3 regions of the Sporosarcina sp. Y1011 genome follow, and region 2 is predicted to be linked to each of the others. Evidence: predicted binding sites of a transcription regulator. Region 2 holds the regulator's gene; each other region holds the start of a gene.
What was found. Region 2 encodes LexA, which represses DNA repair genes until DNA is damaged. Its sites were predicted from a motif close to CGAACATATGTTCG; they were not measured.
Positions count from the first base shown of each region.

Region 1: the regulator LexA is predicted to act here: its motif matches at 3,463-3,476, upstream of AC25Y5_RS17975 (YhjD family protein).
Region 3: the regulator LexA is predicted to act here: its motif matches at 3,357-3,370, upstream of uvrB (excinuclease ABC subunit UvrB).

Region 1 covers NZ_JBYHFP010000027.1:153-4,750, reverse strand. Annotated here, with positions in the region: gene AC25Y5_RS18000 (SCO family protein) at 53-259, opposite strand; gene AC25Y5_RS17995 (transposase) at 244-702, shown strand; gene AC25Y5_RS17990 (YolD-like family protein) at 1,015-1,344, opposite strand; gene AC25Y5_RS17985 (Y-family DNA polymerase) at 1,358-2,620, opposite strand; gene AC25Y5_RS17980 (LexA family protein) at 2,621-2,824, opposite strand; gene AC25Y5_RS17975 (YhjD family protein) at 2,821-3,207, opposite strand; partial or broken gene AC25Y5_RS17970 (S-layer homology domain-containing protein) at 4,022-4,598, opposite strand, start outside.
Region 2 covers NZ_JBYHFP010000003.1:54,683-59,280, reverse strand. Annotated here, with positions in the region: gene AC25Y5_RS04525 (methionine gamma-lyase family protein) at 1-1,217, shown strand, start outside; gene lexA (transcriptional repressor LexA) at 1,324-1,944, opposite strand; gene yneA (cell division suppressor protein YneA) at 2,147-2,461, shown strand; gene AC25Y5_RS04510 (YneB family resolvase-like protein) at 2,454-3,116, shown strand; gene AC25Y5_RS04505 (DUF896 domain-containing protein) at 3,181-3,414, shown strand; gene tkt (transketolase) at 3,490-4,598, shown strand, end outside.
Region 3 covers NZ_JBYHFP010000014.1:74,310-78,907, forward strand. Annotated here, with positions in the region: gene uvrA (excinuclease ABC subunit UvrA) at 1-1,302, opposite strand, end outside; gene uvrB (excinuclease ABC subunit UvrB) at 1,309-3,291, opposite strand; gene AC25Y5_RS14325 (IDEAL domain-containing protein) at 3,446-3,682, opposite strand; gene AC25Y5_RS14330 (ABC transporter permease) at 3,822-4,598, opposite strand, start outside.

The DNA of each region.
Region 1 (4,598 bases), on a different contig from region 2:
TTTATTTCTTCTTCCGAACCTATTAAAAATAACCAGTTGGGACTATTAATTCCTAAATTTTTCTAATAATGTAAAACCTCTCTTCCGTATCGTATTCAGGATCTAACGTGACAGCTGGGATAAGGTACTCATCTTCTGAAATACCTTTTTCCATCATTAATTGCTGCAAATCTTTTAAGTCCCACATTGTAGTAGGACAAACGTCTGGACAGTTTGTAAAGAAGAAAGTAATTAGCTTCGGTTTTGTTTGAATGGACACATCTTTTCACATGCGCAAATTGGGATTACATCGATAAGGAAGATCATTTTATTTGTCCAAACGGGCGTAGAGTGGAATTCAAAAAATATGTAAATAAGAAAAATGCCTCGGGGTATGTACAAAGTTTAAAAGTGTACGAATGCGAAGACTGTTCAGATTGTCCGTTGAAAGCACTCTGTACAAAAGCCGACCAAGTACAATGGAACCTCATTTATGAAGAAATGAAAGCAAAGGCAAAAGCAGCCCTTGAATGTGAAACGAAATCACGCATCTACGCACAACGTAACGTAGAGAGTGTTTTTGGCCACATCAAGGGCAATCGGTCGTTCGCAGATTTTTACTGGGGGCCTCGAAGAGGTCCACACAGAATTTGGGATTGTGGCATTAGCCCACAACCTACTAAAAGTAGCAGGCATTCGCCAGCTACTTTCGAGAAAAATTAGTAAAAACATAAAAACAGGTGGAGAAAAACAAATCGTTTTTCTCCACCTGTTTTATTTTAGGGACTTATTAGACAGCCCCTTTTTAATTTCTTATCAAGCCGACGGTTTTCAGTTTATCGATTTCCACAAATTCCAATTCTCGACTCGTGGACATTGAAAGCTGTTTCTTCTTCTGTAACAATCATTTCTGTGTAATTAATATGAATGGTCTGTTTCAATAGAACATCAAATAGTCAGGAAGACCTTTAATAATATTTCGAGAATGTCGAAAATAAAAACGACCTTTCCCTAATCGAATTGGTCGTTGTTATTTCATTCCATACATTGTGCGCTGACTATATCTGAAAATGGAATCCTCTCGGGTCCAAAGGGGTTATCGAGCACAATACAGCTAGACTGCACATCAATTACTTCTACTATGGCTCCGCGTGTCATAATCTTGCCGTCCTTCCAAGTCTTAATCAACGTTTGGCATTTGCGCTTATGCGCTACTTCGATTTCTTCCTGGATAGATTGTAAATCCCAATCACTGAGCTCCGGGCATTCAACATAATGCTCCTTATCCATCCAATTTCTCAATTCCACAATATGCTCTGGCAACATCATTGCCGTCCATTTAATACTTCCGCGATCTCGAATCATGATATACCTCCCATTACTTATGTCCGCCAACCAATTTAGAGCGTCCAATCGCTGTCCCGTCATCCGTTAGAGACACAGCCCTCAATATAGCTGTGGATCCATACTTATTTCGGATATCATCCATAACCATGCCTAATTTACGGTTCCGAACCTTATGCTCATCAAAAAAACTTAGCTGCATTGATGTTTCATCTTCAAGGTTGGTGATTGAAATTGTGATTTTTCGCACGGGACGACCATCATGAAATTTATCGAATAAAGCCATGCAAACTCGGTAAATATTCATTGTGTCATTTGTAGCTTCTTCTATTGAAAGAGAACGACTAAATCCGCCACCCAAAGAATGCTTGCTATATCCTATCCCTAGATGAACGGTCCTGCCCTCTTTCCCAGCCACCCTTGCGCGACGAGAAACATCTTCACACATTTCTAGAATAACCACAAGTACAGATTCGCGGGTTACATAATCCCTATAAAGCGTTTGACCCTTACCATAGCTCTTCACTTGACCTTCCAGTAGAGGTGCGCCCAACTCGGACAGGTCAATCCCCCAGGCATGATAATAGTATTGATTTCCCATTACACCAAACTTTTTCTCGAGCCGTTCTAGCGATGTGTGCGCAAGATCGCCAACTGAGAAGATACCCATATTATTTAGAGATTTCTCCGTCTGTCGACCAATTCCCCACATTTCACTCAACGGTGCAACAGGCCATAGCTTCGACGGTATATCCTCAAATTCCCACTTCGCAAAACTTGTTTTCTTTGCTTCCAAATCCAGTGCCAATTTTGCCATTAACATATTTGGCCCCATACCAGCCGTTGATGGTAAATTTAGAGTTTCCAGTATTTCTGCTTGTATATCTTTAACTGTTTCCACCGGGTCACCCCAGAGCTTCTCGGTTCCCGTTAGGTCAATAAACGATTCATCGACCGAGTAGACATGTATAGCCTCTGCAGGCACGTAATTGTGGAGGATATGTGTGATTGCCATAGACATTTTGAGGAAATACGACATTTTTGGTTCAAACAAACGGATTTCGGGATGGCTAGGGATTTCAAATAATCGATTACCTGTCTTTATACGAAATTTCTTTTTCATAGCGGGACTGGCCGCAAGTACGACTGAACCTTTTTGTTGTAGGTTTCCGACGACCGCGATTGGCACAGTACGAACATCTAAATTGTGCAACGTAGCCATGCAGCTCGCATAGAAGCTCATCATATCGATACAGGCGATTTGTTTATTTGGTTGCCCCTTATATATCGAATGCATTTAACTAACAACTGTCAAAGTGCGTGGTGATGAATTAACAAAGTTGATAAACCCGTTTTCCCTCATCCTATCTAAATGACCGTGAACTGTAGATGGTGATTTGAGTCCGACTGCTTTAGCAATCTCCCTAATCGTTGGTGGATATAGGTTTTCTGCTGTGTAGCTTTTAATGTATTCTAAAATATTTCTTTGACGTTCGCTCATGAAATAACAGCTCCTTTGGTATGGTGTTCTCCGGACTTCGTAAAATAGATGCTTATCAATTCCTCGGTTCTGTTTCGTAACCGTATGTTTAAATATTTCCGTCGCTCTTCGTGACCATCATGCATAAATAGGTACTCTGTAAACGTTCCATCATTCAGCCTTTTAATTACTTTCATTTTATTACGCTTCAAATATAAATTCGTTTCTTTCATTTCATGCCTTGCAGTCTTTAGTGCACCTTCAATAATATCGACATAAGGTTTTTTCAATTTGAATGAACCAATTTCGATTTCTCCACGATCCTTTTCCAATACAGTAATTATTATCGGTAAGTAAATCATGTTTTCGAAATAAGGTATTGACCCAGATGGAATGAATCGCACGACCTAAATCACCAGGCTTTCTTTATATACCATGGGAACAAGCGCTAGCACGTTATCAATCGTAAAAGTTCTTCTGGACCCGCGAAGATGACAATAGGCTCGGAATGATACCTCACCCACCTGTAGCACCTTGATTCTATGTTTGCTTATTTCACCGTCTTTTGATATGTACATCATATCTAAGACATAATTCCGATCCATCGACTTAATCAATTCAACACGCACATCTGTTCCCTCCTCTTTTAATCAGTATATGGAATGTACGTTCGTATTGCAACAACAAATAAACACTTAACAAGAGTTACCAGAAGTAGACTCTTTGCTAAGTGTTCGACTCAAAGTTTTGGAAGAAGGAAATGAACGGTACACTTTTACTGATGCTTAATTTCAAGATATATTTCGAAAGTCAAACATTGTATAAACCCCGGTATTTAAATCGCTATTAGGTTTTAAACTAATCGAATAATAAATTTGTACAAATAATAAAATAGCCCCAATTCCGATTATACTAATTAGTTGCGAGTCACCTGTAAACGCGGAGTAAAACATTAATCCAAATGCTGATAATACGAGTGCTGCAATTATCCAATAGTATAATTTATATAGACTTTTTAAAACCTTTGGTAAACAATGCGAAATATGATTTAACACGTACAAAACTAATAGTGTCAGAGGAAAGAGTTAGGGCAATCTACAGTGAATTCCTAATATCTTCTTGTGAGCCTTTCACAAGCAGCACAGAGCATTCAACATGAGTAGTATGATGTGTATTACAGGAAAAAGGCTTCCAACAAAGCGGAAGCCTTTTTAGTTCCTATTTTTCAGCAGAATCCAGTTTGTCCAGCATGCGATATAGAACTACCGCTGTTTCTGCTCTAGTAGTTTGCTTTTTGGGGTCGAATGTTCCGTTTGATCGACCATGGATCAAGCCCAGTATGTTTGCGTTGCTCACTGCTTTTTTCGCATAATTGTTAATTTTCGAGTCATCCTTGAATTTGTCGTTTTGAGGCAAATTCAGCGTCAGTTTTGGATTTGAATAGTCAACAGCACGCATCATCATGGCTGCCATTTGCTCACGTGTAATATCTGCATCCGGATCGAAAGACCTGTCGTCCTTGCCATGTACGATACCTGTGCGATAAGCCGCTTCAATTTGTTGCGCTGCCCATTTTTTCGAAGATGGGACATCCTTAAATGTTCCTTTATAGTCTTCCAATGGCACTTGGAGTGCTCTTACCAGAAGGACGGCAAATTCTGCACGCGTCAATTTTTGTTCAGGTGCAAATAATTCTGCTGTTTTTCCTTCTGTAATAAAGCGCGCAGCTATGGAGTCAATCTCCTTTTTAGCCCAGTGTTTGGTCGTATCTTTGAATGCAACATTTGCAGTCATG
Region 2 (4,598 bases):
TCGAAGGAAAACTTGCACCTTTTTTTAAAAGTGTTGAAAGAACTGCTTTTTATAATCAACGGAAAGTGCTGAACGCATTCCGCAAAAATAGAGTAAGCGATTTTCACTTGCATGGCACAACTGGTTATGGATATGATGATACAGGGCGTGACGTGTTGGAACAAGTCTATGCCGATGTATTCAAAACGGAGGACTGTCTCGTTCGCAACCAGATTATTTCAGGGACCCATGCAATTTCAATTAGTCTTTTTGGAATTCTTCGCCCAGGTGACGAATTGCTCTATATCACAGGAAAACCTTATGATACCTTGGAATCCATCGTATCAGGAAAAGGGAAAGATACTGGATCGCTTCTGGATTACGGCATTACATATAAACACATTGAGCTAAATGATGATGGAACGGTCAACTTTGAAGAAGTATCGAAAAATATCCATGCTAAAACAAAAATTATAGGAATCCAGCGCTCAAAAGGCTATTCAGATCGTCCATCCTTTATGGTGGATGAAATCGGTGAAATGATCCTTAAAGTAAAAGCCATCAATCCTGACCTGGTCGTCTTTGTCGACAACTGCTATGGTGAATTTGTCGAAGAGAAAGAGCCCACAGAAGTCGGTGCCGACCTGATGGCAGGGTCGCTCATTAAAAATCCAGGCGGCGGCATTGCAAGAACTGGTGGCTATATTGCCGGTCGTGCAGATCTTGTGGAGAAGTGTGCGTTTCGAATGACATCTCCTGGTCTTGGAGCGGAAGCTGGGGCGTCGCTTGATACTCTACGGGAGATGTACCAAGGATTTTTCCTGGCACCGCATGTTGTTAGCCAGGCAGTGAAAGGTGCGCTCTTCACGGCAGCGCTCCTCGAAAGTTTTGGACTCGAGACAACACCGCATTACACGCAAAAAAGAACCGATTTAATTCAGTCTGTATCTTTCAGAAATGCCAATCAAATGATCGCATTCTGCCAGTCAATTCAGCAGAACTCGCCCATCAATGCTCACTACGCACCTGAGCCCTCTTATATGCCGGGTTATACGGACGATGTTATCATGGCGGCGGGCACGTTCATCCAAGGGTCAAGCATAGAGCTTACGGCAGATGGTCCAATCAGACCTCCTTATACCGCATACGTTCAAGGGGGCCTCACATACGAGCATGTGAAAGTGGCTGTGTTGTCATCCATAGGAAGACTGGTTAAGGAAAATTTAATAGGGAAATAACAAAGAGCTATTCCTTCATAATAGAGGAATAGCTCTTTCGTATTTGTGAGAGTATTAGATAGTCTGGCATTGCAGATGAATATTACGCGAAATTCCATGTCTACCCTTAATGAATCGTACGATAAACGCCAACGACTTTACCAAGTATCGATACATTATCGAGAATAATTGGATCCATAGATTCATTTTCAGGTTGAAGACGGAAATAATTTTTTTCCTTGAAGAACCGCTTCACTGTCGCTTCATCATCTTCTGTCATTGCTACGACAATCTCACCATTATTAGCTGACTGTTGCTGTTTAACGATAACATAATCTCCATTAAGGATTCCTGCTTCAATCATACTATTCCCAACAATCTCAAGCATAAAGAGGTTGTCCTCCGAAGTGCCGTACGATTCAGGGAGAGGGAAGTACTCTTCAATGTTTTCAATGGCTGTAATCGGAAGACCTGCAGTAACTTTACCGACAAGAGGGACATGTAGAACTCCGGGTTTCATCGTTTCCAACCCTTCAGGATCCAGGACTTCGATTGCTCTAGGTTTAGTCGGGTCTCTTCTAATGAAGCCCTTGCTTTCTAAACGAGCTAGATGACCGTGAACAGTTGAACTTGAAGCTAGCCCCACAGCCTCCCCAATTTCCCTTACGGAAGGTGGATACCCTTTTTTCTTTACCTCTGATTTAATGAATGTCAAAATGTCTTCCTGTCTTTTTGAGATTTTCTTCACAACAATCACCCCTTAACTAAAATTCTTACAACAATCAAAAATCGTGAAAGTCTCACCGAAATTCGAGTTATTTCAATAGATTCATTATATCAGCCCACTATAGGAATGGCAAACACAAGTTCTAATAAGTGTTGACATCCAGTTTTGTATTTCCTATAATGAAAACAGTGATACGAACAAACATTCGCAAGGGGGAGAAATGATGACTTTCATTAAAAACAATGGTTATGGTATATTTATTGTTATTTTATGTTTAGGTTTTGCAATTATAGGAGTTGGTAAATATGAAACGAAGCAAGCTGAAGTCACAACAATTACAATTACTGAAGGGGACACGCTCTGGGGCCTTGCATTTCACCACTCGAAAAACATGTCGTCAGAGAAATGGATTAAAGAAGTGATGACTCTAAATAATCTGTCCTCTGCCACAATCAAGAAGGGAGAAGATTTGCTTTTGCCAACTATACAGACACATGAAGACGACAGTGTACAACTGGCCGGTGGTACTGATGAATGAGCCGCGAAAGAAGTGCGTCATTTATTGCCGAGTGAGCACAGAAAAAGAAACGCAGGAACTATCACTTACGAGGCAAGAAGAGGAACTTGAAGATTTGGCTAGTGAACTCAATTTAGAACTTGTCGCTACATTCGAGGACAAACATAGCGGTTACGACATTGACCGAGAAGGATTGCTTAGTATGCTGGATTACATCCGCGATGAAGAAGTAGATGCAGTACTGATACAAGATGAGACGAGGCTCGGACGTGGGAATGCTAGGATGGCTGTCTTGCACCTGTTGTTGAAAACAGACACAGCCGTTTTTTCACGCAATGATAGTGGGCCAATTGCACTTAATGAAATGGATACGATGTTACTTGAAATTTTGGCAGTAGTTGAAGAATATCAACGGAAAGTGCACAACGCCAAAATTAGACGGGGCATGAAACGTGCTGTCAGGGAGGGGTATCGTCCTGAACGCAATTTGAAAAACAGAGGAAACGTTGAAGGCCGAGAGCGTATCGAAGTGCCAATCAGTGAAATTGTCTCTTTGAGAGAAAAAGGGCTGACTTATGAAGAAATTACGGGCGTCTTGAAAGGGCTCGGTCACAACATCAGTAAAGCGACTGTCCATCGGCGCTTTAAAGAATATGAAACAGAGCAGGGAGTCTGATTTATTGCACTTTCTGTTTTTTTTGTATACGTTTGTATTTATAACGCAAAATGGAGGAAAAAATATGCTATCACCAGATAAAATCAAACGAATTAATGAACTCTCAAAGAAATCGAAGACAACAGGTCTATCTATCGAAGAAGCTAAAGAACAAACACAATTGCGGAAAGAATATCTTGAGACTTTCCGCTCATCGATGCGGGACACAATCGAGCATGTCAAAGTGCTTGATCCAGAAGGAAATGACGTGACACCCGACAAGGTGAAAAACGCACGTAACGGCAAATACCTAAATTGAACTTTGCAATCACCGCGCTGATTGTCTAAACTAGGATATGAAGATAAATAGACATCACGGGAAAGGATGTACACAATGACTCAACAGATTGACCAGCTAGCTATCAATACAATTCGTACACTCTCAATTGACGCAATCGAAAAAGCGAATTCCGGACATCCGGGATTACCGATGGGCGCAGCTCCAATGGCGTATACGCTATGGACAAAACATATGCATCATAACCCTTCAAACCCACAGTGGTTTAACCGCGACCGATTCGTACTATCAGCAGGACATGGATCGATGCTTCTATATAGCCTCCTTCATCTAGGTGGATACGGTCTCCCAATGGATGAAATCAAGAACTTCAGACAATGGAACTCCAAAACACCTGGACATCCTGAATATGGCCATACGGTAGGCGTTGAAGCTACGACAGGTCCGCTTGGACAAGGGATTGGTATGGCGGTTGGTATGGCAATGGCTGAAAAACACCTTGCTGCTACATACAATCAAACTGACTTTGATGTTGTGGATCATTACACGTACGCGCTTTGCGGCGACGGCGATCTCATGGAAGGTGTGGCGGGAGAAGCGATTTCACTAGCTGGACACCTGCAATTGAATAAATTAATTGTCCTATACGACAGCAATGATATTTCACTTGATGGTGAACTAGACATGTCATTCTCTGAAAATATCCGTAAACGCTTTGAATCATACGGATGGAATTACATCCGTGTTGAAGACGGCAACAACATAGGCCTTGTTTCAACAGCAATTGAAGAAGCTAAAGGCAAAGTTGGAGGCCCGACGATGATTGAAGTCAAAACAGTCATCGGTTATGGTTCACCGAACAGATCAGGAAAATCAGATGCACATGGTATGCCGCTGGGCGAAGATGAAATGAAATTAACAAAAGAATATTACAAATGGACATTTGAAGAAGACTTCCATGTTCCTGAAGGTGTCTATGAAACGTTCCAAGAGGCGGCAGAGAAATTAGGCGCGCAAAAAGAACAGGAATGGAACAAACTATTTACAGATTACGAAGCAAAGCATTCAGATCTCGCGAAGCAATTGAAAGATGCAATTGACCGTAAATTACCGGAAGGTTTCGAGAAGTCTTTGCCCGCCTATGAAGCCGGTTCTTCACACGCAACTCGTTCTGCTTCTGGTGAAGCAATAAATGCAATTGCCAA
Region 3 (4,598 bases), on a different contig from region 2:
GAGTTCCGTCACTTTCCCGATATGGACATCGTTTACTTTGACCGCGAGTGATTCCTTTTTCAAACGGTAACCTGCGCACGTCGGACATGGTCGCTGTGACATGTACTTTTCCATTTGTTCCCGAATATAATCCGATGATGTTTCCTTAAAACGACGTTCCACATTTGCTAAAACACCTTCAAAATAAATGTTGTTATCCCGCGTTCCCCCGAATTCGTTTGTATAACGGAATCGGATCTTTTCATCGTCTGAACCATTTAATAGTTTATCAAGGTCGTCCTGTGCTAATTCACTAACCGGCACATTCATGGCTATACCAAAATGATCTGCGACAGTTTTTAAAAGTTCCGGATAGTATTGAGAACTTGTCGGAGCCCATGGAACAATTGCATTATCTTTTAAGGTGAGTGTTAGATCTGGTATCACTAACTCCGGATCTACCTCTTGTTTCGTCCCTAGCCCATCACATTCCTGACAAGCACCAAACGGACTATTGAACGAAAACATTCTCGGTTCCAATTCACCAATTGAAAACCCGCATAATGGACAAGCATGGTGTTCACTAAACAGGATTTCTTCTCCATCCATAACGTCAACCATTACAGTTCCTTCAGCGAGCCGAAGAGCTGATTCAAGAGAGTCACTCAGACGCGGTGCTATGTCTTCCTTAATGACAATCCGGTCAATGACGACTTCTATTGTATGCTTCTTGTTTTTGTTCAATTCAATATTGTCATCCAAGTCAATGATTTCACCATTTACACGTATACGCACGTAACCTTGTTTCTTTATATCTTCAATCAGTTTGACATGCGTTCCCTTTCGACCTGAAACAATCGGTGCAAGCACTTGAATTCGTGCACGATCTGGCAGTTTCATCAGATGATCGACCATTTGCTCAATTGTCTGCGATGAGATTTCTGTTCCATGAATTGGACAGATTGGTTTCCCTACACGTGCATAGAGAAGTCGTAGATAATCATATATTTCAGTTGCAGTTCCGACAGTAGAACGAGGATTACGACTTGTCGTTTTCTGATCAATTGAAATCGCGGGCGATAGCCCTTCAATAACATCAACGTCAGGCTTGTCCATTTGTCCTAAAAACTGTCTGGCGTAAGAGGACAAAGATTCAACATACCTTCTTTGCCCTTCAGCGTAAATTGTATCGAAAGCAAGTGAAGATTTCCCGGAGCCGGAAAGGCCGGTCATAACGACTAGTTGATCACGAGGAATCTTCACATCTATATTTTTCAAGTTATGCGCACGTGCGCCCTGTATGACGATTTCTTTATTTTTCATAAAATCCTACCTTTCAGACTTCAACTCCAAGATCGTATCCCTAATTTCAGCAGCACGTTCGAAGTCGAGTGCTTTTGCAGCTTCTTTCATCTCTTTCTCTAGAGTTACTAGAAGTGTCATTTTTTCGTCCTTCGTCAGTTTCTTGCCTTGTGTCACCTTTTCTAGATAAGTAATTGCTTCTTCAGATACGAGCGTTGCACGGATGACGTCGCGAATTTCTTTCTTAATAGTTGTCGGTGTTATGCCATGTTTCACGTTATATTCTCTTTGAATATCACGGCGTCGACGGGTTTCATCAATCGCTTTCGTCATGGAATCCGTCATTCGGTCGGCATACAAGATGACGTGACCATTTGAATTACGTGCTGCACGCCCCATCGTCTGGATGAGAGCACGCTCGGAACGAAGGAATCCTTCCTTATCCGCGTCTAGAATCACAACAAGTGATACTTCCGGAATATCGATTCCTTCTCTCAAAAGGTTAATGCCGATTAGTACGTCATATGTTCCAATTCTCAGTTCCCGAATTATTTCAATTCGTTCAAGCGTCTTGATCTCAGAATGAAGATACTGTACTTTTATACCAATTTCTTTTAGGTAGTCAGTTAAATCCTCTGACATTTTCTTCGTCAATGTCGTAATTAGTACCCGTTCGTTATTTTTCGTCCGTTCTCTAATTTGACCAATCAAGTCATCTATTTGTCCATTAATTGGACGGACTTCAATCGTCGGATCCAGTAGACCTGTTGGACGAATAATTTGCTGAATCATTTCGGGTGTATGTTCAATTTCGTAAGGACCGGGTGTTGCAGAAACATAAATAGCTTCATGTACATGACCTTCAAATTCCTGGAAAGTTAGCGGCCTGTTGTCAAGCGCTGAAGGTAAACGAAAACCATGTTCCACAAGTACTTTCTTCCTTGCCTGGTCACCGTTATACATTCCACGTATTTGAGGAAGTGAGACATGACTTTCATCTACAATGACTAGGAAATCATCTGGAAAATAGTCAAGGAGCGTGTAGGGTGTTGCCCCCGGCGGACGAAGTGTCAAATGGCGGGAATAGTTCTCTATACCAGAACAGAAACCCATTTCCCTCATCATTTCAAGGTCATATCGCGTCCTCTGTTCAAGGCGCTGCGCTTCTAAAAGCTTGTCTTGACTGCGGAATTCTTTCAAACGTTCTTCTAGTTCTATTTCAATATTTTCAATTGCCTTTACCATTTTGTCATCACCCGTAACGAAATGGGATGCTGGAAAAATGGCAACGTGTTCTCGTTCACCCAGGATTTCACCAGTAAGTGAATCCACTTCACGAATGCGTTCAATTTCATCGCCAAAAAACTCGATTCGGAGGCATTGTTCATCCTGTGAAGCTGGCAAAAGTTCGACAACATCGCCGCGCACCCTGAATGTACCGCGTGTAAAACTTATATCATTCCGTTCGTATTGAATATCTACAAATTTACGGAGCAACTCATTGCGTCCAATCTCCATTCCCGGTCGCAGCGATACTACATGTTCATTATATTCTGTCGGGGAACCGAGACCATAAATGCATGAGACGGAAGCGACGATTAGTACATCATTCCGTTCAAATAAAGAAGATGTAGCCGAGTGTCGCAACTTATCAATTTCATCGTTTATACTTGAGTCTTTTTCAATGAAGGTATCTGTATGAGCGATGTATGCTTCCGGCTGATAGTAATCATAGAAACTGACAAAGTACTCAACAGCGTTATCAGGGAAAAATTCTTTAAATTCACTATATAATTGACCAGCAAGTGTTTTGTTGTGGGCAATGACAAGTGTTGGTTTATTAATTTCTGTTAAGACGTTCGAGACTGTGAATGTTTTTCCGGTTCCAGTTGCACCGAGTAAAGTCTGGTGCTTCTCTCCCCGTTCATGACCCTCCAAAAGCTTCGCAATTGCATACGGCTGATCGCCTTGTGGAGTGTAAGGGGCTTGCAATTTAAATTTTTGGTTCATCGAAGTCACTCCCATATATACTACTTCTATCTTATCACTTTACCCATCTTTTGACGAGTAAAAAGCGAACATACGTTTTTCAATGGATTTATTTTCTAATTAAAGCGAAAAAAAACGCTGCATGTCTATTCAACATGTAGCGTCAACTCACTTTTCAATCATTCTCTTCAATTTTAACAAGTCTTTCTGAATACAATAAGAAGGCGCTTTCATCCCGACAATCGAGTGCTGCATCAATTAAAACCGCGAGTCGATACTTCGTCTGCTCCCTGTGTAAATGTTTTAAGAAAAGATCCAAATAAATTTCATTCAACAACTTTTCCGCTTGAAGCGAAGAACTGTTTTTTCCGACGGCCTTCAAAAACTCGGCATATGAATAGTTGTTCTCCATCGCTCTCACCCCTGATGCCTTTTATATAGTATATCTAATTTCAGAGAGAAGTTGCAAGGGTTTTTTGAATATTCTATTTTTAAACTTTTACAAAAGATAAATCCCGTCTGCAATTACTTACAAACGGGATGAATTTACCTTATTCGTCTTCCTTCTTTTCCCCAGTCAATCTAATAGTAGCTTCAGAAGTAATGAGAATGACAGCCCCTACTAGAAATGGTATTGTCGAGACTCCATAAAGATATAGGGAAGCAACTGTAACAACCGCTGCTTGAATCCATTGAACCGAACGAACGATTTTCCTAATTGAGCCAGGTCGCGTGTCTTCCTTCTCAGGAAACAGCATATCCATTCGGAAATCATCCCCCGCACGCAATGCATAAATAAGCTGAACTGCCGAGGCAAATGCAAGCGCCCCAGAGAAAATGAATACAACAATTGGGAATGGAATGAATATCGCACCAAGTGCTGAAATTACAGTCAACCTCACCCATAACCAAAAAATATCATCCGTTCGAATAAATGTACGCTTAATCAGGTAGGTCTGTGAAACACTCTTGCCGAAAGTGGGAGAACCTGTTATAAATCCAAGCCAACCTCTTCTACTAACGGATCCTTTCAGATGCGGAACGTCCGTAAAGTAGTTAGCGAACCGGTAAAACCGCATCATACGATTCTGTTCAAGTGAAATAAAGTGATCGTATGGGAAAGGCTTTACCATCCTCTTTTTCCGCCAGTAGAAGTTGTACATTCCGATAAGGACTGCAATAACTGGAATGTAAAGGAAACTTCCTACAAGGAAAGCATAAATAAGTATTCCCGCCAATAAAAACCGCAGGGCCCTGTCCAACCAGACCTTTTCTCCATCTAAAACATGCCTGAAATTATATTCCGACTCAACGAATGCCCACTTAAT